Regions from separate parts of the Metasolibacillus sp. FSL K6-0083 genome, predicted to be linked through region 3. Evidence: riboswitches for the same ligand, from Rfam matches in the RefSeq annotation. Region 3 holds a riboswitch; each other region holds the start of a gene.
The links. A riboswitch is a leader RNA that binds a small molecule or an ion and turns the genes downstream of it on or off. The one in region 3 is predicted to bind thiamine pyrophosphate.
Positions count from the first base shown of each region.

Region 1 (6,143 bases), 990 kb from region 3:
TCGTCGCAAAAAACATTGGTCCTAGATGTTAATTATGTGGTTAGCATAGAGGGAGCTTCTTAATGTTTTCAACAAAACAGCAAAGAGCTGTATGATAAGCGGTTTATTCATACGCTTTTCATACAGCCCCTATTTCTTTAATCTTCTAGCTCTGTTAAAATTATTGGTTTATTCTTTGTCACAATAATAGAATGCTCAATTTGTGCAACAAGTGATTTATCTGGAGTAATAAATGTCCAACCATCACCTGCTTCAACGATATGCTCTGCCTTCGCTGAGATAAAAGGCTCAACAGCAAGCACCATACCCTCTGTCATAATTGTTGAATCCCACGCATCATAGTAATTTAAAATATGGTCAGGTGCTTCGTGCAGTGAACGCCCTAAACCATGTCCTGTTAAATTCATAATGACTGTTAGCCCATTTGCATTGGCCTCACGCTCAACCGCTTTTCCGATTTGATTCAATTTTGAACCTGCTTTTACTTTCGTCATTGCACGTTCAAAAGCAGATTTTGCTACAGTACACAATTTTTCCTTATCGGCATAGCCTTCACCAACAACGAAAGAGATGCCTGTATCTGCAAAATAGCCGTTGTAGGAGCCTGATACATCAATATTGACTAAATCGCCCTCTTGAATTACTTTATCACCAGGGATACCATGTGCAACCTCGTGATTCACACTAATGCAAGTATACCCCGGGAAATCATACTCTCCTTTAGGTCCAGACAGCGCACCTGCCTCCTCAAACATGCGTCCAGCTATTTCATCTAGTTCTTTTGTTGTAACACCTGGCTTCGTAGCAGATTTCATCGCCTCACGGATTTCCGCGACGATACGACCAATCTTTTTAAACGCATCTAATTCTTCTTGAGTAGTTACAATCATCTTAAACGCCCTTCCTTTAAAGAAAATCTTTAATTACTATACCACAAATGTACAAATAAATTGTATATTGGACTTCCACCAACAAAATTATAAATTTTCTGAAGATTTTAATAATTAAGCATTTACTCAAACGCATGAGGTGATGCAATGACAAGCTTAGCTATTTATTTTGTATTATTTATCATCCCTATTTTCATTTTAACATCTATCATTGTTAAGTTATTACTTAATAATTTTAAAATGACAGAAACAAGGTTATTAAGTATTGCGTTACTAAGTTTTTGCTTTGTATTATTGGGAAGCTTTTTACGTTATACTTCCTCATTTCAATACGTCCCATTTTATACTTCGATAGTAATTGGTTTGGGTATTTTAGTTTTCCTTTCTACTCTTTTGCATTTAGTGTATGTATTACTAGTGAAATATTGCCACCTTCAAACAAGTTGGTTAATCGATATTCTTTTTTACATGCCCGTATTATTTCACGTAATTGCCCTTTCTTTAGGCTTTCGTTTATCTGCTGATATTTTTTATAAGCAAGGTCTTTGGATTTATCAAAGTATGTATGCGGAGAAACGACGTATTAAAGCATTATTAAAAGAAACGCTTTAGGAAGCAACCGTGCTAAGTCGGTATTTTGGTCGTTTTTGGTATTGCTTATTCAAATCAATTATGCCAAGGCGTAAAATTTAAAATAAGCATAAAGCTAATTTTTCATTGTACTGAGGAGAAGCTCGATTTTTGAGACAGCCCTTTCTTCTTTGCTAAAATCATCAATTATAAATGGTTTGATTAGGAGGTTTTTTTATGAATAGGCTTTCCATATATTCAATAATTCTTGCAGTTTTAGGCATGCTATTTTTTATTCTTTCAAGTGTGTCAGTAGGGTGGAATAGAAGTATAGCTACGCCTGGAGGACCACCGCCTCTTACTACTTGGGAGGTAACCTTGTTTTATATATTTTGTGGCGTAGGACTGCTTTGTTTTATCTTGAGCTTTGTAGTGGGGGTTTTAGGCTTCAAAATGAAAACAGGGAGTAGATTATTAAGATATATAGGTCTTCTATTAGTCCCAATTATCCTAATTTGCTCAATATCCTTTGGACTGCTTATTGCTATAGCTCTTGGCTGAAAATTTCATTCATTTTCATCAACTACCAAAGGGAGTTGTCCGAAAAGTCTATTTTATTTTGACACCGCATTGAAATCGATGTTTTCATCGCTTCCCTTTTACTGAAGGATAGCGCAGCTAAAACCAATGTCCATCCCATTTTTAAAAGAGGCGTTTTCTGTTTATCGCGTATTAACAAATTTGTTTGCGACGAGTAACCGCAGAAGCAGGCTGTAAGACCCCCACTTCAAAACAGCAGATAAAAACAGGATGTTTAAGTGGGGGATCAAACAGCCTGTAAAAACTAAGAATGAGGCCAACACGATGTTGGTCACACAAGCGTTTTCGCAGGATGCGAAGATCCTAGCTTGTGTTCCTCTATCACCAATCAGTGGGGGGCAAAGCCCCCACTGATTGAAGGTTCACTTTATAGGAATCAACATTTTGTGAAACATCATCGCTACTGTCCAAAATGCCCGCTATGCACGGCTTTTTGGACAGCCTCCCTACCTCTATATCAAATATTCGCTAAAATGCTGTACCTATCGCTTCGCTTTCGGTACAAAGTGGTCGTCTCAAAATGATTTTTCAGATACCCCCTTGATATTTTACTTTATGCTACCTTTAATAGTCTTGGCGCAGTTGAAAACAATAAAGAGCCTACAATTATTGTTAAAATAGCAGACGGAATCATATGTGTTGCATTATAAATAATTGAGTAAATCCATGGGTTTTGGTCTCCTGCATATTGAGAGAAGAACACAACACCTGATAACACATGCGTAATAAACGAAAGAGTAGCACCGAGCAAAACGCCTATCGTCATATATTGTGTAATCGCTTTTTTATTTTTTTCATGAAGCGCATTTAATAGTGGCTTGCGCATTACTGCTGCCAAACCAACTACCGTTGAGGCTAGCCCAAAATCTAAAACGGCCTGAAACCAATGCAAAATATAGCCGCCCATCATCGCACTGATTATCCCCTCAAGAAATCCTGTTGCCATACCAGCAAGTACACCATGTCTAAACGCTACTAATACAATTGGTAGCATGCCAAAGCTTATTGAGCCGCCCTGTGGAAGACTAAATGCCAGCTTGCCTAAAATAAAGCTAAGTCCTGCCATAATCGCGATTTCCATTAAAATTACTAAATTTTTATTGTTCATAACAAGTCTCCTTTCTTTTGTTCATTGGAACCAAGAGGAAGAATAGAAAACAAAAAAGCAATGTTAGGACAGAGCCTAACATCGCTTAGAAGTCGGTTTCTATCCACATCCCTACGCAAGCTTTAACTTACAGGTTCAAAGAGTCAGTACAACGAGTGTACAATCTCAGCCGACTTAATCGGCTCCCCTTGTGGTCATATGATGATTTATTTGTTAGAACAGTTTCATTGTACTGAATATCGCTTTGTATTTCAATACGTTTTAGTGGATTACTGAAAGTAGTTAACTAATGCATATCTAGTTATTCAGCTACTGGCTTTTTCAATAAGCCAACAATAAGCGCTGTGACAATGGAACCTACTATTACTGCTAGCAAGTATAGGATTGGGTTTCCTTCAACAACAGGGAAAACGAATACACCACCATGTGGCGCAGGAAGTCCAATACCAAATATCATCGTTAATGCCCCTGCTACTGCTGCACCTATAATTGAAGCTGGAATCACTCGGACTGGGTCTGCTGCTGCAAATGGAATTGCGCCCTCTGTAATGAAAGATGCGCCCATAATATAGCATGTTTTCCCTGCATCTCTTTCCCTTTTGGAAAATTTGCGTTTGAAAAATGTTGTCGCAAGTGCTAAACCTAATGGTGGCACCATACCCCCTGCCATTACTGCTGCATGTGGTGCAAAATTTCCCGCATCAATCATAGCGATACCGAATGTAAAGGCCGCTTTATTAATCGGTCCACCCATATCAACTGCCATCATACCACCGAGCAATAAACCAAGCATAACTAAGTTTCCTGTCCCGAGGCTAGATAACCACGATGTAATTGCCTCATTTACCCCTTTTACAGGCTCAATTATAATGTACATCATAATAAGTCCTGTAAATAAAATGCCAAATAGAGGATAAAGCAGTACAGGCTTAATTCCTTCTAGTGACGTAGGCAATTTATCAAATACTTTTTTCAGACCAAGCACTAAATAACCCGCTAAAAACCCTGCAATCAAACCACCTAAAAAACCTGCCCCACCTGTTGCTGCCATGAAGCCACCAACCATCCCCGGTGCAAAGCCTGGTCGGTCTGCAATACTCATCGCGATAAATGCCGCTAATACTGGAATCATTAAACCAAATGCATTACCACCACCGATTGTGTTCAATGCTTCGGCAATTGGATGATAAGAAGGATCTGTCGGGTCAAATGCTTTAATTCCAAACATAAACGATATTGCGATTAAAATACCGCCACCAACAACAAACGGAAGCATATTTGATACACCATTCATTAAGTGCTTGTAAAAGCCTGAGCGCTTCTCCTTTTCTGTTCCTTCCTGTTTTCCTGTTGCTGTATGAATAGGTGCATCTTGCTCTAACGCACGCTCAATTAACTGCTGCGTTTTTCGAATGCCATCTGCTACTGGCACTTGAATCACATGCTTCCCAGCAAAGCGTGCCATCTCAACCTGTTTATCTGCCGCTACAATAATAGTCGTCGCTTCCGCAATCTCCTCTGCCGTTAGCGCATTTTTCACACCTGTTGAGCCATTCGTTTCAACTTTAATATCCACACCCATTTCAGCAGCCTTTGTTTTAAGTGCATCAGCAGCCATATACGTATGAGCAATACCTGTTGGGCACGCAGTTACAGCTAAAATTTTTGCCCCGGGTGAAGCTACTGACTTTGCTGACACTATTGGTTGTTCTTCATCCTCATGATCCTGACTATCAATAAGTGCTAAAATTTCATCCTCTGATTGTGCCTTCAATAACTGCTCACGGAATGCCGCATCCATTAATAACATCGATAAGCGCGATAATGTTTCTAAATGCGTATTGTTCGCCCCCTCTGAGGCAGCTATCATAAAAAACAAATGACTTGGCTGACCGTCTAATGCCTCAAAATCAACACCCGCCTGTGAGCGTCCAAAAGCGAGTGCTGGCGTGCGCACTGCGTTTGTTTTAGCATGTGGTATCGCCACCCCTTCCCCGATACCTGTCGTACTTTGTGCTTCGCGTGTTAAAATAGCTTCTTTAAAGGCTTTAGCATCTACTAATCTATTAGCCACATCTAATTTCGATACTAGCTCATCAATCACCGCCTCTTTAGATGTTGAAGCTAAATTTAAAATCATCGTATCTTTTTTCAACAGCTCAGTAATCCTCATCCTTCTCTCCCCCTTATACGTGAATTAATTGAATTTGCGGCAGTAGCTCCTCTACTTCTGCTTGCGTACATAGCTCTAATGAAAAGGCCGTAGCACTACCAGAAGCCACCCCATACCGAAATGCCTGCTGCACATCTCCCATGCGAAAATAACAACTCAAAAACCCTGCCACGACAGAGTCGCCTGCACCTACTGAATTTTTCAGTACACCCTTCGGTACATTTGCATAAAGCGCCAACTCCTTGCTGAATAACAAAGCACCAGCACCAGCCATTGAAACAATCACATGCTGTGCGCCCATTTCAACAAGTCGCTTCCCATAAGGAATTGCCTCTTCTATAGTTTCTATCGTGACATTAAATAACTCACCAAGCTCATGATGGTTCGGCTTAATTAAAAATGGGCTATTTGGCAAAACATTTAATAATACTTCGCCTGTTGTATCAACAACTACCTTCGCACCTTTTTGCGTCACTGTCGCTGCCATTGTTTCATAAATTGTTGCTGGCAGACACTGTGGAATACTTCCTGCTAATACAAGTACATCCCCATCAGCCAATCGATTAATTTTATTCAATAAATTTGCTAGCTCCAGCTCTTGAATTGTCGGTCCACGTCCATTGACTTCCGTCTCCTGTCCCGTCTTAAGCTTAATATTAATGCGCGTATCCTCTTGAACATGAACAAAATCCGTCGCTATTCCCTTTTGCTGTAAGGCATTCACAATATAATTACCTGTAAAGCCTCCTACAAATCCTAATGCCTTGCTATCTGTCCCTAATCGCTTCAACACTTGCGATAC
Region 1 covers NZ_CP152046.1:3,269,056-3,275,198, reverse strand. Annotated here, with positions in the region: gene map (type I methionyl aminopeptidase) at 138-890, opposite strand; gene MHB51_RS15285 (hypothetical protein) at 1,038-1,502, shown strand; gene thiT (energy-coupled thiamine transporter ThiT) at 2,614-3,168, opposite strand; TPP riboswitch at 3,260-3,367, opposite strand; gene MHB51_RS15275 (fructose-specific PTS transporter subunit EIIC) at 3,470-5,341, opposite strand; gene pfkB (1-phosphofructokinase) at 5,355-6,143, opposite strand, start outside.
Region 1: another riboswitch for thiamine pyrophosphate. It lies ahead of thiT (energy-coupled thiamine transporter ThiT); the one in region 3 lies ahead of tenA (thiaminase II).

Region 2 (6,143 bases), 1.6 Mb from region 3:
TTTGCACCGAGTTCCTCTTGACCAATAGGATGACCTTGCGCATTTTGGAAACTGTACCCTCCCCCACCATTTCCAAAATGAACAACAACTTCAAAAGTAACAATATCACCCTTTTCCAGCTTTAAAGGAATTTTATGCTGACCATTGAAATGCTGATACGTTACATTAAATGTATTTTCAGTCATCGTTTCTTGCCAGTCTTTTTTTGTTGTGAAATCGAACTGAATCATAATTAGCAAAAGTAAAGGTAGTGCGATGAATGCAATGTTAAATGCTTTAGAATTTTTAGCAATTGTTTGTCCGCCTAAAAAAATACCTGCTACTAAAGCACCTGTAACACCCGCAATAAAAGTAAATATCGACAAGCCAAATGGTAAGAAGAAGAGAAAGCCCGCTAAAATATATAAAGCATTTTTATAACGGGTAATTTGCTGCCATTTTTCTGTCACTGCATCAATAATGCAAGTTATAATAATTCCATAGCCAAAAAGTATTGCCCAAAGCGTCCATGAACGTGCCGCTTCACTAAACTCATATAAATTAAAATTCGTGATTACAAGTAAATAGCCAAAAATAATTGAAAGGGCAAAGCCAGCCGCTGCTAGCTTTGATGAAATATAGTGCCATACCATCACAAGTTCCTCCTACAGTTTTTTCGTAAAACAAATAATGCAGTTTGCTTCGATAAAGCCTAGCTATACATGCGTTCTCAAGCTCTCTTCATTGTTTTAATTCACAATCACTTACAAACTCCACACAGCCTTGCGGACGAGCCCATTCTCCACATGTAGCAACTAATTTTTTCACAATACATTGCATGTGGGCATTCGCCTCCACATAAAAGTGAAAATCCAATAAGTAGAGGGGGTTTCCTCATCCCCACTGATTGTTAGTTGAACCAATTGGGCAGTGAATCTCCCACTTATCCTTAAGTCGATTTTCACTCAAGTCTTGAATTGGGTGTCTTACTGCCCGTTTATGCGGAATAAACCTTCTAAGTAGCCGACAGGATTCGTCTTCGTTCCTTCAACATAATCAAAACGCTGTAAAGCCAATCACCTGTTTTACCAAATTTTTTGGGCTAATGTCGCGACTTGCTGTGCGTCTCCAATGCTGCTTCTCTCAGTCTCATTTTCCCTGCTCCTTGAAATATGGCTACCTTTCTTTATTTCTAAATAATATTTCCATTTTAATATAATTACAGTAGAAAGAATACTCTACTTTAAATAGGGTGCTAAACAATTTAACATGAGTAGTATGGGTTTTTATCTATACAAATAGTTTTTATCGTTTTTCCAAGCAAGCTTTTCAGTTCTTTTTTCAGCACTTCGATTAAATGAAGCCCTGCATATCCTCCACCGACGATAACAATTGTTTTCATTATAAAAACTCCTCCTTTTATCCATACAATGAATAACAAGGAGGAGTTGTGACATAGCTATTAAAAACTTTTATTCATTTAGTTTTTTTGCTGAAGAGATGAAAATTTTTTAACTGTTTCCTCTATATTTTCACTTTGACAAATCGCGGAAATAACCGCAACGCCATCCGCCCCTGCTGTCAGCACCTGTTCAGCACGCTCCGCTGTAATACCACCAATTGCAACAATTGGAAATGTAGGATATGTCGCTCTCGCCTTTGCTAAAAATGCGACGCCTGCTGGCTCGTTTGCATCTGCCTTTGAAATAGTTGCGAAAATTGGCCCAATGCCAACATAATCAGCTCCACCTGCTACAGCAGCCTGCATCTCGTCCTCATTGTGAACGGATACACCGATTATTTTATCGGGTAGCTGCTGGCGAATTTTCACTAACTTCATATCATCCTGTCCAACATGAACACCATCAGCATCAATAGCTAGTGCTAGTTCAATGTCGTCATTAATAATAAAGGGAACATCATATGCAAGGCAAAGTGCCTGACAGCGCTTTGCAAACTCTAGTAGCGCAGCACCTTTAAGTGCCCCTTCTCCCTTTTCACGCAATTGAAAAATGGTTACACCAGCCTGTAATGCTTCTTCTAAAATATGAAGCGGCTCACGCTGACAATTTATAGTACCCATAATAAAATAAACGGCTAGCTTCTCACGTTTCAATGCAGCTTCACCTGCCCTTTCATTTGCGCTTTACGATACGCAAAATGATTCGTTGGCCCATGTCCATTTCCAATATTTAATGGGTGTGAAATCGCTGCTTGAATGAAATGCTTTGCTTCTATAATAGCATCACGTAAAGCATAGTCCTTTCCTAAAAATGCTGTTAAAGCTGCGGAAAATGTACAGCCTGTCCCATGTGTATGCGGTGTATCAATGCGTTCACTGCTCATCGCAAAGAAGGAGCCGTCAGCAAAATATACCATATCAACAGCTTCCTCCCCCTCTAAATGACCGCCCTTCATCACCACACATTGCACACCAAGTTCTAAAATTTTCTTTGCCGCTATTTCAATATCTGCAACTGTTGTAATTGTAATGCCTGTAATTTCTTCAGCTTCTGGAATATTCGGTGTAAGGACGGTTGCAATAGGTAGTAACTTCGTTTTTAATGCATAAATCGCCTCTTGCTGTAACAAGCTTGCGCCACCCTTTGCAATCATAACAGGGTCTACAACAAGCTGCACACTTTGCTTGCGTAGCTCTACCGCTACGGCTTCAATAATTTCTGCGGAAAATAGCATACCCGTTTTTACAGCAGTTACTTGTAAATCCTCAAAAATCGCGTTCATTTGGGCAACGATAAATTCAGGGGAAGCAGCTAAAATATCCGATACACCAAGGGTATTTTGAGCTGTTAACGCTGTAATCGCAGATGTGCCATAAACGCCTAGCTCCTGAAATGTTTTTAAATCTGCCTGTATGCCTGCCCCACCACTACTATCTGAGCCAGCAATTGTCATAACAATATTCACATTCATCAGCCTTTCGCATATTTTTCTAAGCCATTTAATACTTCTACTTGGAACGAGCCGATATATGTTGAATTGTGCTCCGCTTCTTCAGCTATTACCTTATACGTTTGTAAAAGCGATGCCAAATTGGCTACCGGTCCTCCTTCAAGTGTTAGCGCCGCAGTACATAGTGCACTTAATAAACAGCCTGAACCTGTAACGAATGTCATGCGCTCATGACCACCCGTTACTTTTTCTACAATTTTTCCATCTGTCACAATATCTGTCGCACCTGTTACAATAACAATTGTAGCATATTTTTTGGCTATTTCTTGCGCAACAGAAATGGTATCAATATTTCCTTGCCCACTATCGACTCCTTTTGCTTGCCATTCTACACCAGCTATGGCAGCAAGCTCCCCTTCATTGCAGCGAATTAATTGGAACTGCACTTGCTGCAATAGACTTTGAATTACTTGCTTGCGATAGTTCGTTGCACCAACCCCTACAGGGTCTAGCACAACAGGTATCCCGTGCTTATTCGCCGTTTTTCCTGCCGCAAGCATCGCAGGAACTTTAGATTGGTTTAATGTGCCGATATTAATTAATAAGCCGTTCGAAATGGAGGTCATTTCCTCCACCTCACTCACTTCATCAGCCATAACTGGTGAAGCACCAATTGCTAAAAGTCCATTCGCTGTAAAATTTGCTACTACGTAATTTGTTATACAGTGAATAAGTGGATGCTGTTGTCGAATTTTACCTATCGTCATCGTTTGCAACCTCTTTCTCCAAGTTTTTTATTTTCCGGAAAGCTCTATCGACTAATTTGAAGCTCATTTCTTTTTCAAACCTAGCCGAAAAATGAAATCTAAAATTAGCACTCGATAATAGTCGACAAAAAAAGCCCTCTAAACATAGAGAGCGTCAAATACAAGGAAAAATTACTACCGTGTACTTTGCTCCCTACGCCAGTGTTAACTGAACAGGTTCTAAGGGTCAGGTTTTAACCTTCTCAACGCCAAAAGCGTCCCCCTGCAAATTGTTGTCATTCATTATCGTAGCACTAGTTGCGAATTTTTCCAATAGATAATCTATTTTTCTTGCTAAAGAGATATAATTTGAATCTTTTTCTCCTACCACTCGTTCTATTATAGCAAGAGGTGATTATATGAAAAAATGGCTTTCCATCGCAGCAGCTATTGCTATTTTTTATGGCGTGGGCTATTACTTTCTTGACAACGAAATAAATAAAGGTACTTCCCCAAAAGCAAATGGCACAAATGATTTTTTAATTATTTTAGGTGCAAAGGTACGACCAACTGGTGAGCCTTCCTTATCCTTGCAATATCGACTTGAAGCGGCAAACGATTATTTACAAAAACACCCGCATGTACAAGTCATCGTTTCAGGCGGTCAAGGAGATGATGAGCCCGCAACAGAAGCATCTATAATGGCAGACTATTTAATAAGTCACGGTATCTCAGCAGAGCGTATATTACTTGAAGAAGACTCCACTTCTACATATGAAAATTTACTTTTTTCAAAGGAGCTATTACCAGAGGACATTACAACAATTACGATTGTATCTAACGACTACCATTTGCAACGTGCTAAATTTTTAGCGGAAATTATTGGGTTAGAAGCGGACGTGCTTGTAGCTAAAACACCAACATCCGTAGAAGTGAAATCAAGAATGCGCGAGCGACTCGCGCTATTAAAAACATATATATTTAAGCGATAAAGACGTATATTACTTACGATAGGCGCGTCGCCCCGCATATTCAACGCATTGATAACACACTTTGATGCGCTTTTTTACCCCATTTCAATAATTGCGCAAATCTGGCATTCTTCGGGGGTTGTCTGAAAGGTTCATATTGTTTTGACACCGCATTGAAATAAAGGTTTTCATCCCTTCCCTTTTACTGAAGGATAACACTGCTTAAGCCAATGTTTATCACATTTTTAAAGAAGGCGTTCTCTGTTTATATAAATCAATATTTTGTGAAACATCATCGCTACTGTCCAAAATGCTGGCTATGCACAGCTTTTGGGACAGACCTATTTTTTTATGTAATGATTTATTTGATGAAAAAACTCTTTTATCTTTGTTAGCAAAGAGTGCATTTACAACACCTTTAGTTCTTTTCTACTAAATATAACATAAAAAAATAGAGGGCGTCCAAAAACCATTTGGGGACACCCTCTTTGTAAAGTGTTTAATGATAAATCATCGTCAATATTACAAATAGATTTTAAGTATATATTTAATATAAAAGCTACACTTTAAAAATTCTTTTCCGTTAGCCTTTTTCTATTTTACTGTACCCACTCGATAAAATTATTCATAACTTTATCTAAAAATTGAATTGTTGCTTCATCTGTTAAATTACCAGCTGCATCAAATTTCGTATGGGCTGCACCAATATACACTTCATTTCCCTGTAATACAGGTGAACCTAAGCCTGAGGCAAATAAAATATCACGTAAATGCATTTGTGCCTTTACTGTTCCTAAATTGCCCATTGATGCTCCCATAATAAATGACGGCTTGCCAATCATCACTTTATCAACTCGTGATAGCCAATCAATCGCATTCCCTAAAACCCCTGGGATAGACGAATTATATTCTGGCGTAAGCCAAAGCACTGCATCAGCAGCCTTCACTTTCGCTTTAAAATCAACAACTGCTTGCGTTGGATTGTTCTCTTCATCTTGGTTATACATTGGAATATCATGTAATGTTAAAATATCAACCGTTACTTTTTCTGCATAACGATTTTGAATAAATTTTGCTAACATCATATTGTATGATGCTGCACGTAAACTTCCTACAATTGCTACAATGTTCATAAATTTGCCTCCATCTTGATTGCTTCTATAATGATAATAATGTATCCGAAAATAGCATATTTCAAACAAATCATTATTATAAATTAGCTTACTTGATGATGCAGACCTATGACAATTTTTTTGCTCAACAGCAAAACTCGACAAACTGATAATAGATGTCTGTAACCGTCTCTTTACTTAAGCTGTGACATCACGCTTTGTAAAGGACCAATAGCTAATCACAAGGAAAATAATTGCGTATATCGCTAACACCGCCAGAGAAAATGGCATTGTTACACCTGCTATCATATGCTGGCCTTCACCATAATATTGAGTTAAATCTGTATGTGCAAGCCAAACATATTTTGTAAATGAATATCTGCTAATAACCATTATAATTGCCCCACCCATAAAGGTTAAGA
Region 2 covers NZ_CP152046.1:722,486-728,628, forward strand. Annotated here, with positions in the region: gene MHB51_RS03270 (hypothetical protein) at 1-632, opposite strand, end outside; gene MHB51_RS03275 (hypothetical protein) at 1,244-1,381, opposite strand; gene thiE (thiamine phosphate synthase) at 1,460-2,095, opposite strand; gene thiD (bifunctional hydroxymethylpyrimidine kinase/phosphomethylpyrimidine kinase) at 2,092-2,907, opposite strand; gene thiM (hydroxyethylthiazole kinase) at 2,913-3,659, opposite strand; TPP riboswitch at 3,833-3,933, opposite strand; gene MHB51_RS03295 (YdcF family protein) at 4,058-4,630, shown strand; gene MHB51_RS03300 (NADPH-dependent FMN reductase) at 5,209-5,742, opposite strand; gene MHB51_RS03305 (ABC transporter permease subunit) at 5,920-6,143, opposite strand, start outside.
Region 2: another riboswitch for thiamine pyrophosphate. It lies ahead of thiM (hydroxyethylthiazole kinase); the one in region 3 lies ahead of tenA (thiaminase II).

Region 3 (6,143 bases):
TGTAGAACGTAAACCATCAAACATGCCTATCGTAATCGGAAAGAAGGTTATCAAAATCGTCACAACAACCTTGCTCCAAATTGTATAACCAAACCATAGAACAAAAATAGGTGCTAACGCGATAATTGGAATCGTTTGAGAAGTAATCAGTAAAGGATAGAGAGATTGCTCTAAAACCTTTGAATAATGCATGGCTATAGCTATTGCAACCCCCAACACAAGAGAGATAGACAAGCCTATGCTAATAACTGCAAATGTAGCTGGAAGATGGGATTGCAATAATACGTCTTTCAACTCCCACAATTTGATAATAACCTGGGAGGGTGATGGGAGAATAAATGAAACATGAACAAGTCTTGCAACAATCTCCCAAATCACAAGTGTTGTGGAAAGTAATATGGCAGAATACATATATCTTTTCATTATGTCACCTTCATTTTAAAATAATCGATTAGTTCATTTTTCAAATTAATCAATGAAGGCGCATCTAATTGTTGTCTGCTTCTCGGCCTCTTTAATGGAACATTGATTTCTTCAATCGTATGAATCGGTGTTTCACTAATGACAAAAACCTTGTCCGATAAAAATAATGCCTCTGAAATATCATGCGTAATAAAAACAATCGATGATTTAGTTTGATTCCATTGTTCTAACAGCCACTCCTGCATATACAGCTTTGTCATCGCATCAAGGGCTGAGAAGGGTTCATCCAATAGAAGTAAATCTGAACCAGTTAATATAGCACGTAAAAATGACGCACGCTGTCTCATCCCTCCTGATAGTTCATGGGGATATTTATTGTAAACATGCTCTAATCCGAAATCTTTTAATCTATTTAAAACTAATTGTTTATCGTATTTCTTATTTTTTCCTTCGAGTGGTAAAGCAACATTTTCCGCTATCTTTCGCCAAGGAATAAGTAAATCTTTTTGTGGCATATAGCCTACTTTACCTAGACGATTCGTTTCTTCATAACCATTTAGAAAAATAGAGCCTTCTGTTGGTTGTTCCAGTCCCACAAGTAGTCTAAATATTGTTGATTTGCCTGTTCCACTTGCCCCAACAATACTGACAAACTCACCTTTATTTACTTGAAAATTTAACTTATTTAAAATATAGTGTGGGTGATCATAATAAAATGATACATCTTTAAACTGCAGTACATAATCATGCTTTTTATCCATACTCATAAAGTCTTTCATCCTTCTTGTTCAATTGATTTCCGCGTTCCCCTTTAACTTATGTTGATACCAAGATAAACCTCCATTTCTGTCACTTTTTCTTGGTGTTTGTCCATTCGTAAACAAAATGAATCATCGTTTTCGTAAAAGCAATAAGTTGATCGATGGAGCAAGATTCATTTACTGCATGAGCATTTTGAAAATCGCCTGGTCCATAAATGGCAGCTGGGATACCTGCGTCGCCAAACCATCCACCATCAGTAACGGAAGGAGATACATCAATCGTAGCTTCTTTTCCATGGTTCATTTGGTGAGAGGAGGACAATAATTGAACAGCTGGATGATTCGGATCAACTTCTAGTGAAGGGAAAATTTCGCCTTTGTCTTCAATCATCGAACTTCCTCCCCACACGAATGTCGGCGGATAGTGCCTTAGCCATGGATCCGACTTTGCAACAGAAAGTATATGTTCCTCAATCTCTCTAGATACCTCTTCATAAGTTTCATTAGGGTAGTAGTGAACAGTAATCCATAGTTTACATTCGTCAGCTATAAAAGCGGGCTGTCTTCCACCTTCAATAACAGCAGGGTTGATTGTATTTGTACCAGGTGGAAATCCTTCATATTGCTTAGTAACCGCCCAATGGCGCTCTAAATCTTGCAATCCTTCTATTATTTTCATCATTTTTTCAATGGCACTTGCTTGCAATAGTCCGCCACCTGCGTGAATCATATTTCGTCTCATAGCATCATGAAATGTTTTAGCACTTTTTATCGTAATCCAACCCGTGATTACCCCGCCTTGACCTTGTATATGTAAATCACTCGTATCAACAACAAGCGCAAAGTCGGCTTTATATCCTCGCTCACAACATTGAAGTGTACCAGCCTCTCCGACTTCTTCTCCGATGACAGATTGGAAAATGAGATCGCCCTTCACCTCAAATTTTGCCTCATGTAAAAGTTTTAATGCAAATAGGGCCCCTGCAATTCCTCCTTTCATATCAGCTACGCCCCTACCTATAATAGCCTCTTCAGTTACTATTGGATCAAAAGGATTCGTTAACCATTGTTCGTCATCTCGTATTTCAGCTACATCAACATGCCCATTAATAATTAAACTGCTATATAATTCAGGTTCCGTTCCTTTTTTCACCCCAACGACATTGGGGTCATCTGGATACACATCCCATATATCAATTTCAAAATTAAGATTTTTTAAATAATTTGCGATAAATTGTTGAATATTTTTTGTATTTCTTGCAGGTGGTGCGGGTGTTTCAAACTTTATAAGTGTAGTAACCAAATCAATCAATTCTTGTTTGCGATTTTCTACTTGAAGCATCAATCTCTCGATATTATTTGTCACAACATTCCCGCCTTTTTTGTAATAGAGAAACCACTTGCGAAAAGAAGTGGTCTGAAATCTATCAATTTATTTTCATGAACCGCTTCTTTCTACTAGGATGTACTAGTTTGTAAGTAGTAATACACCCTCTCTAGTGGTCAGATTCTATTTAATTATTCTTTTCCTGTCCATTCGATTATTATTTACACCAAATCAATATTAAATTTTTGCTAATTCTTTTACTGGCCACATTGAAATGTTTTCAGCCATATCCCAGAACATATATTCAAAGTAACTTGTTTTCACAAATATTTCTTCTAGTTTATTCAGTTCATCTTCTGGCTTTCCTTGTGCAATCTCATTGATTAAATCGATGCAATCTTCAGCAATTTTAGTAAACCCGTCAGAAGAATACATTTTAACCCAGTTTCCATAGAGTTCATGCTCTAAAGAATTTGGCCATTCAGCTAATTTTTTACCAATCCAATTGTAACTCCATGCACATGCTAATACTGCTGCAATCGTATTCTCTACTCCGCCTAACTGTGCTTGGCTAAGCATATAGCTTGTATACGCTGTCATTGTAGCAGATGGCTCTGTATTTTCTAATTCTTCGTTGGAAATCCCAAATTTCGCTGCATACTCACGGTGTAAATCCATTTCAAAATTCATTGTTCCATGCAATAAATTTGCAAAAATAGTCATTGTTTTTAAATCATTGGCTTTGGTACTCCCTATTGCGAAAACTCTAGAGTACTCTATTAAATACACATAGTCCTGCTTCATATAATGTATGAATTTTTCCTTCTCAAGAGTCCCTTCCCCAATCCCCTTTACAAAAGGATGTTCTAAATAACTATTCCATACAGGCTGCACTTTTTTAAATAAACGATCAGAAAATGTCATTGAATTTACTCTCCTTTGTCATTACTAAAATATAATTGAGTAGGGGGAGCGATGAACTCCTTACCTCTCAAACCTACGTATGAATTTGTATACGGTGGTTCAATTAAACAGAAAGAGCTTTGTTTTGTTTGGCAAGCTCACCTAATCATACCTAGCCTTCTGTGAGATTTGCCTTACTCAAATCTGTGTCTTGTCTTCAGAACTCTCTAGATTCAGCCCCTTTCTTTTTAGATAACCCTTATTTTTGTCATGGAAACTCGGAATTTGCACCTGAGAGTATATGCGTATACTAGGCACAAAAAACCCATTCCTGTAGTATAAGGAATGGGTTAATGTATATAACAAAATATATGCACATATTTCACCATTACTTCCCTACGCTAGTACGACCTAGATCAGGTTCAAAGGGTCAAGACTTGTCTCTCTCAGCAAAATTATGCTCCCCTAGTAATTTGAATATTTGATTGTATCTAGCTAATCATAGACATAATTGTTTGTCAAGTGGCCGCTTACAGTTACTTTCCTTTAAAACAAAATAAACAGCTCATTGTGATAAGGATTATTAATATAAAATAATCTCTAGATTAGTATTGAGAATATAATATTAATGCACCGTTCAACTAGCTTGTTATCTTTTGCTGCAACTTGTCAATATAGACATATAAAAAGTCGCTTAACACACAAAAGTTTCTAAATTCACGTAAATGCTTGTACTCCAATATATCACTAGTTAAACTAGTAATATAAAGTATAAAAGGATGGTGGCTTTAATGACGAATGAACAACCAATCGAACATGAGAATAACGAAACGATTAAAGCAGTAGAAACGCTTTTTGTCAATGAGTTTACGAATGGTGTATTAGATCCAAATAAGCCGATGCTTGGTCCGCTCCGAAATGGCGGGACAATTATTGCCAACACAGCACCTGGCTGCTGGGGACCAATGCTAACACCTGAAATACGAGGCGGGCATGAAGTAACAAAACCGGTATACATAGAGGGTGCTGAAGTTGGAGATGCACTTGTTATTAAAATTAAATCAATTCAAGTAACGTCCATTGCGACTGCATCTGGTACGGATGAAGCACTGCCAGACCGTTTCATAGGTGACCCATTTGTGAAAGTAAAATGCCCTGGCTGCGGCAAGCTACATCCACAAACGAAGGTTCAAGGAATCGGACCACAGGCAATTCGCTGTGCAATTTGTGATACAGCAACTGCGCCATTTGCTATTACAAATGGTTATACGATGGCTTTTCACCATAATGAACAATTAGGTGTGACAGTGGGCAAGGACGGTGCGCGAAAAATTGCGTTAGATGCTAATCATTATATGCGAATACCTGAAAACTCGAAGCAAAATCCTGTCGTAAGTTTAGCGCCTTCTGATTTAGTTGGCGTGTTAGCAAGAATGCGCCCATTTTTAGGGCAGTTAGGCACAGTGCCTTCAAAAGCGCTACCTGATTCACATAATGCGGGTGATTTTGGTGCGGCATTAATCGGTGCACCACATGAGTTTATTTTAACTGAGGAGGAATTAGTCTCACATAAAACCGATGGCCATATGGACATTAGCCGCGTACGTCAAGGAGCTACTATTATTTGCCCTGTAAAAGTGGATGGTGGCGGTGTTTATATCGGTGATATGCATGCAATGCAGGGCGATGGTGAAATGGCGGGACATACGACAGATGTTGCCGGCATTGTACAATTACAAGTAAGCGTGCTAAAAAAAGTAGCTATCGACGGACCAATTATTTTAGCGAATGAAGAAGATTTACCATATACTGCAAAGCCATTCACGAAAGAGGAAAAGCGCTTAGCACGAGAGCTAGCAGAGGAATATGGATTAAAGCAGCTAGAGGAGGCATTGCCTATTTCGGTTGTTGGAACGGGCGTCAATCTAAATATTGCAACGGATAATGCGGTGGAACGGGCAGCAGCCTTACTAGATTTATCTAGCGATGAGGTGAAAAATCGTATTACCTTAACAGGTGGCGTCGAAATTGGTCGACTACCGGGTGTGGTCACAGCAACATTCCAAGTACCGAAAACATTGCTAAAACAAGCAAAAATATATAAGCCAGTAAAACAGCAGTATGATTAAGGATAGGGGGCTGTCCGAAAAGTGAATATCTTTTCGGACAGCCCCTGCTTCTACATTAACTATTTGCTAAAAATGCTTGTACCTGTCGCTTCGTTTTCAGCACAAAAAACTGCTTCTGCAATGACCTGTCACAAAAGGGTCGTCTCAAAAATGACTTTCTAGATGACCTCTTTCCTTTTGCAGAGATGCCGACAAAAAACTACAGCAACCTGTCATCACGTTTGATATAGTAGAAATAGAATGTTATTAAAAGGGGGGAGACGTATGCTGCAAATAGACGAGCAGCTGTATAGCATGACAGGGGGAAAAATAGGGGAGCCATTCATGCGTGCAATTGCAGGAATTTCGAATGAAACGTCTATTATTTGGGGCGAGCTCCTTCCACTAGAACAAATTTTAATCAGTGATGAGCAAGCACTCACTTTAGTAAAAGGCTACTGTATTGAGGATGTAGCCGCCTTTTCAGGAGTAGAGCAAGGTGTGACGAAGGTGCTGCAAGATTTAATGCTTGATAATCATGACGCACATATATTGCAGTATATGGCGCTTCATCAAACAGTTGAGGCGCAAGGTCTACTGCGATTTTTAACAGGGATTGAT
Region 3 covers NZ_CP152046.1:2,278,833-2,284,975, reverse strand. Annotated here, with positions in the region: gene MHB51_RS10590 (ABC transporter permease) at 1-423, opposite strand, end outside; gene MHB51_RS10585 (ABC transporter ATP-binding protein) at 423-1,184, opposite strand; gene MHB51_RS10580 (acetylornithine deacetylase) at 1,273-2,550, opposite strand; gene tenA (thiaminase II) at 2,749-3,435, opposite strand; TPP riboswitch at 3,791-3,891, opposite strand; gene MHB51_RS10570 (acetamidase/formamidase family protein) at 4,206-5,543, shown strand; gene MHB51_RS10565 (hypothetical protein) at 5,808-6,143, shown strand, end outside.

Region 4 (6,143 bases), 440 kb from region 3:
ACGTAAACGGTGGTGGTTTCACTGGTCAAGCTGGTGCAATCCGTCACGGTATCGCACGCGCTTTATTACAAGTTGACCCAGATTTCCGTCCAGCACTTAAATCTGCTGGTTTATTAACACGTGATGCACGTATGAAAGAGCGTAAAAAACCAGGTTTACGCGGCGCTCGTCGTTCACCACAGTTCTCAAAACGTTAATATCGTTGTTATATCAACGTTTTTCAAAACTCTCTCTCGATTGTCGAGAGAGAGTTTTTTTATGCTTTATACTAAAAAAATTTAGTAGATAATTCAAAAATGGACCTTTAGCTATTCGAGTCTTTTAATTTTCTTAGTCTTTCAAGTTAATAGAATAGGGCATGTTTGAAAAGCCATTTTGAGACACAACTCCTATAATGAATAACTGCGGGAGCGAATCTTTTGTGTGCCGAAAGCAAAACGGCAGGTACATAGGTTTTCCCTGCATCGTTTCCTGCATAAACATCTTGCTTAAACTACTGAATAGGTAATATTTCAGTTGTGATCTGCATGATTAAAATCCCATTTATCCTCGGTTAATGATTGACGCACTGCTGTTTGTACTTCAACACCATTAACAATCCTTATTAATTCCTTACCGTTCTCTGTTATAAAACTAACCTCTATTGATAATCCTCTCAAGAAGAATTCTTTCTCTGCTTTAGCGTATAATTCAAGTTTCATTGTACCGGGCATTTCGATAAATAGTCTGTTGTTTTCTAATGAAACATGAATGATTAAATCCGGGTGTTCCGTTAGTGCATAATCACCGACAAGGCGTTTTAAAACATTTACTGGAATGACTCTGGCACGCTTTAATAGAGGTTTTTCCTTAGCAAGTTCATAAGGCTCATCAAAAGCTACTTGCTCGATTGCGTATAAGACATGTTGGTCAAAATCGAAATCTTGTTCTTTATTTCTTAGTACAATAACAACAATATCATGATCGATGAAGCGTCTAAGATGTGTAACATATCCTGGCCAGCCGCCACTATGCCAAATGATTCGTCCTTTTTTCTTGATATCCTCTAAGATCCAACCAAAACCATAGCTAAGTGGTGTTTGGGTTTTTGTCACCGCTGGTGTATAAGCTTCTTTTAGTAATTCGTCATTGATTAAATTTCCGGTGTTTAGAGCACGTTCATAAAGATATAAATCCTTGACAGTTGATTGAATACCACCATCACCAAGTATTCCATCTAAATAAATAACCATTTTGGACTCTTCGAAATCATCAGCCAAAACGTACTCGCCTGCATATACATCATAGACATAACCGTATGCATAATCTTCAATTTCAATCTTTTCTTTTCTAACACCAATAGCTTGAGTGCGAGTCATTTGAAGTGGCTTAAAAATATTTTCTTGTAAAAAGTAGGGGAAACCCATGTTGGTTACACGCTCAACAATGAGCGCGAGTAAAATATAGCCCGTGTTACTATATTCAACACGCTCATTTGGTGCAAATAGACGGTGGGGTTTGTACTTGACTAAATATCTAAGTAAGTCGTCATTGTCTGCGATTTTCGTTTTATCCCAGTATTTCTCAAACAAATCTAAATAATCGGGGAGTCCGCTCGTATGGTTAAGTAGATGTCTAATCGTAATGCCTTCATAAGGTAGATTAGGTATCCATTTCTGCACGAAGTCCTCAAGATTTAGTTTGCCTTCCTGAACGAGTAGTAAAATTGCAGTTGCTGTAATTGGCTTTGAGACAGATGCAAGGTTGAATAAAGATTGTGATGTTAATGGACGTTTTGTTGACAAGTCAGCATTACCAAAAGCTCCTTCGTATAAAATCTCGCCTTTTTTAGCAACAAGGACTGTACCATTTAACAATTCCCTTTCCTTAATTTCATTGAATAAACTTTCTAAGTTAGCCTTTGTGTTAGTCATGATTGTTTTCCTCCTCATCTTGTTTTGTATATGTCTTTTCTACAATGTTACTTAGCTTTGTGATAATCCTTTTGAGTTCTTCCATTTCACTCAATTCCATTTGTGTGTAAATACGATTAATAATTTGACGATTTATTTTTTCTTCTTTTTCAAAATATCGAGTTCCCTTATCTGTCAGTTGCACAAGTATTTCACGTCTATTTTGTGAATTAATAGTCCTCACTAAATAATTTCCATCTTCAAGTTTATTAACAATCTGTCCAACAGCGCTTGATGTTATTTTCATTAGTCGAGCAATTTCTCCAATAGAAATTTTTCCGTAATCTTTAACAATATCCATTAAAATTGTTTGATTCCTAGAAAGATTATCATCTAGTAAAGATTGATATTCTTTTATGATGATTTTATTCATCGTATAATGCATGTCATTTATTTCAGTAACGAGTTCAAATAATTCATCTTTATTTTTTTTCATATTAATAACCTCCTTATATTATAAAGTTTACTTTATTATAAAGTGGACTTTAATATTGGTCAAGATTAATAAAACATTTATATTTATCCGCTTTGCCGTTGAAGATATACAAATTTCCATTAAACTATGTACAAAAACGCTCACTTAATGATGTATAAAATCACTTGCCATCTAGAACTAGATGATTTTTTAAACGATAGGAATTGCCAACGGTAGTGACAACTACTGAGGTTTAGACCAACATGATATTGCCCACTCAGTCGCTCGCACATATGTTGCGGCGGTACTAGACTAGGTCTCCCTTTATCAGCGTGTCGTCTCGCCACTCGCTAAAATCAATCTAATGCATGAATATTATTTCTCCACTTATTTACTTTGTTAAATAGGGGCTGTCCTAAAGCCGTGCATAGCCGGCATTTTGGACAGTTAGCGATGATATTTCATAAGATGTTGATACATATAAACAGAAAACGCCTCTTTTAAAAATGGGATGAACATTGACTTTAGCAGTGTACTCCTTCAGTAAAAGGGAAGCGATGAAAACATTGATTTCAATACAGTGACAAAAAATGGATTTTCGGTCAACTCCACAAATGAAGCGTCCAAAATGTAGTGCTTTAGCACACTTTTTGAACGCTTCCTCACTAAGATATATTAAACTGGTAAATCCAATGATAAAAACTCAGCACGTTGTTGTGCGTGCTTGTCGAGCATAATTTGTTCAGGCTGGATGCCTTGTTCACGTAGTATTTCAATGTTTTGTGCAAGGAATTCATCGCTGCCAACAACGTAGAATAAACCTTCTTTGTCTGCGGCTAGATTTTTCACTTCTTCATAATAGTCTTTGCGATTATCGACGAACTGTGCGATGAATTTCTTGGCAGGTGCAGATTCAAAAATATTTGGGAATAAGAAATCCTTTGTGGAATCGATATTTAGTGAATGAATTTGATTCACATTGTCTGCACGCTCTAAATAATCAAGTACAAGTGGTCTAAAAGTAGCTAAGCCGACACCAGATGATAGCAGATAAATATTTTTATTATCTCTTTTTAGCGGTACATTCGAATGTGTTTTAAAGATTGCTACTTCAGTGCCAATTTCAATATTTTTTAAAATCGATTTGAATTCAGAGCATTGTTCTTTAATGCGTGTTGTAATACCGATTGAATTTTCGTGCGGTAAAGTGGAGATTGACATATGGCGGATGAGCGCGCGGTTTGGCTTTTCTCCAGCATTAAATCCCTTTAGTGCGAAATGGGTGTGCGAGCCTTCTTCCCATGTAAAGCCCTCTGGAAGGTCCAGCATGTATGTTTTAACCTCAGGCGTTTCTTCAATAATCTTATTTATTTTCGTCCAGTAAATTTGCATTATATCTTCTCCTCACTTATTTGTATGTCACTATCTACTATACAATAAGTGATAACTATTCTCAATTAAATAGATTGATTATTTTAAAGAATATTTGACATTTAATTTTAATGCGTTATGATGGATTTGAAATTAAAATATGATTCTTTTTCTACTAGGGGTGCCAAATAATGGCTGAGACTTACTCTTAGAACCTGATCTCGTTAGTACGAGCGGAGGGAAGTAGATGGGAAATGAATTCGTTTAATAACGATGTATTTTGGCATATATTTGCTTACTTCATTCAAAAACGAAACCCTCCTACTAGTGTTCCTTTTAGAAAAAGAACAAATTAGGAGGGTTTTTTTATGAAATTTACTGATGAATTACGTTTAGCAACAAAGGAGAGCTGGGAGAAAAGCTTAAATCACCCATTTGTACAAGGCATTGTGAAGGGGGATTTACCTCTTGAAATTTTCAAAAATTATATTTTGCAAGATATCTATTATTTGAACCATTATGCAAAAATTCATGCGCTGGCAGCGGCACAAGCAGAGGATTTCGCGATTACCGCTTTTCTGGCAGAAAAAGCGCGCAATACCGCACAAGCTGAATTAGGGGTGCATGAAGCACATGCGAAAATATTAAATATTACTGAGGAAGATATGGAAAGTTTCAAGCCAGCACCAACTGCTTACGGCTATACATCACATTTATATCGCTCAACAATGTATGGAAATTTAGCCTATATTATTTCGGCTATGTTGCCATGCTATTGGCTATATGCTGATATTGGCAAGGCTTATGAGCACGCAAATCCAGAAACTGAAATTTATCGCAATTGGCTTGCGACATATGCGAGCGATTGGTTCCAAGAGGCAACACAGGCTCAAATTGATTTATTAAACTCACTTGTGGAGGATATGAACGAAAAAGAAAAAGAGAAGGTGAAGGAACAATTTATTATCGCAAAGGAATATGAACTAGCATTTTGGGAGATGTCCTATACATTTGAAAAATGGTTATCACAGCGTGATGAGAAAGTGAAGTCATAGGTGGGGGATATATTGCCATGCGAATAGTCTTGAAATATTTAGCATTATTATCACTAATCTTCCTTTTAACGAGCTGTCAGACAAAGGAAGGGAATGAAAAGGTTCAACTGTTCTTAGATTGGACGCCAAATACAAATCATACAGGAATTTATGTAGCAAAGGAAAAAGGATTTTTTGAAGAAGTAGGCTTAGACGTTGAAATTATGCTGCCAGGCGAGGTACGTGCGGAGCAAATTGTAGGGTCTGGCAAGGGGCAATTCGGAATTAGCTTTCAAAATCAAGTAACGCAAGCGCGTTCAGAAGGTCTTCCTATTGTTTCAATCGCTGCGATTATTCAGAAAAACACTGGAGGCTATTATACGCCAAAGGCAAAGGGAATTAAAACGCCAAAAGACTTTGAAGGGCATATATACGGTGCATATGGCTCGGAATTAGAAAAAGCTTCTTTACAGGCTGTTATGAATAAAGAAGGTGGAGATGCTTCGAAAATTGAGACGGTACAAGTCGGCAATACAGATTATTTTGTAGCGCTAGAGCGAGACATCGATTTTGTCAGTATTTTTTATGCATGGACAGGTATTGAAGGTGAGATTCGTGATGCGGATATGCATTTTATTAAAACGACTGATTATGCGCCAGAGTTAGATACTTACTCACCCCTTATTATTACGAACGATAAAATGATTGAAGATAATCCTGATACAGTGCAAGCCTTCATTAATGCTGTATATAAAGGCTATGAGTTTGCAATTGATAACCCACAGAAATCGGCGGATATTTTAATTGCTGCAGAGCCCGACCTTCAGCCAGAGCTTGTGAGACGCAGTCAGGAGTGGCTATCTCCTCACTATAAAGAAGGTGCAGAGGCTTGGGGTGTTCAAGAGGCAAGTCGATGGGAAAACTTTGCGGAATTTATGGTAAAGCATCAGATTATCGGTGAAGTAGATATTCAACAAGCATTTACAAATGAATTTATCGCGAACGCAATGAAGTGAGGAAACAGCTATGAGAATAGAAAATATGTGGAAGTCGGTGCTAGCTCTTCTAATCGCAATTACTCTTTGGGAAATAGCAGTGAAGCTGTTGCAGATTGAAGTATGGGTACTACCTGCACCTTCCGTTATCGCAAAGGAAATGTTCATTGTTTTCCCCGCCATTTTCCCGCATATGCTGGCGACGATAAAGCTTGTATTCGTCGGTTTTTCGTCAGCCATTGTGTTAGGTATTAGTGTCGCAACAATGTTACATATTTTGCCGACTGCACGGGAAATCGTTATGCCGTTTCTCGTTATTTCTCAAAATATCCCAACAATTGTGCTAGCACCACTTTTAATGATTTGGTTTGGTCTA
Region 4 covers NZ_CP152046.1:2,722,873-2,729,015, forward strand. Annotated here, with positions in the region: gene rpsI (30S ribosomal protein S9) at 1-197, shown strand, start outside; gene MHB51_RS12795 (serine hydrolase domain-containing protein) at 513-1,913, opposite strand; gene MHB51_RS12800 (MarR family transcriptional regulator) at 1,906-2,388, opposite strand; gene MHB51_RS12805 (dihydropteridine reductase) at 3,043-3,759, opposite strand; TPP riboswitch at 3,906-3,997, shown strand; gene tenA (thiaminase II) at 4,107-4,793, shown strand; gene MHB51_RS12815 (ABC transporter substrate-binding protein) at 4,811-5,788, shown strand; gene MHB51_RS12820 (ABC transporter permease) at 5,799-6,143, shown strand, end outside.
Region 4: another riboswitch for thiamine pyrophosphate. It lies ahead of tenA (thiaminase II); the one in region 3 lies ahead of tenA (thiaminase II).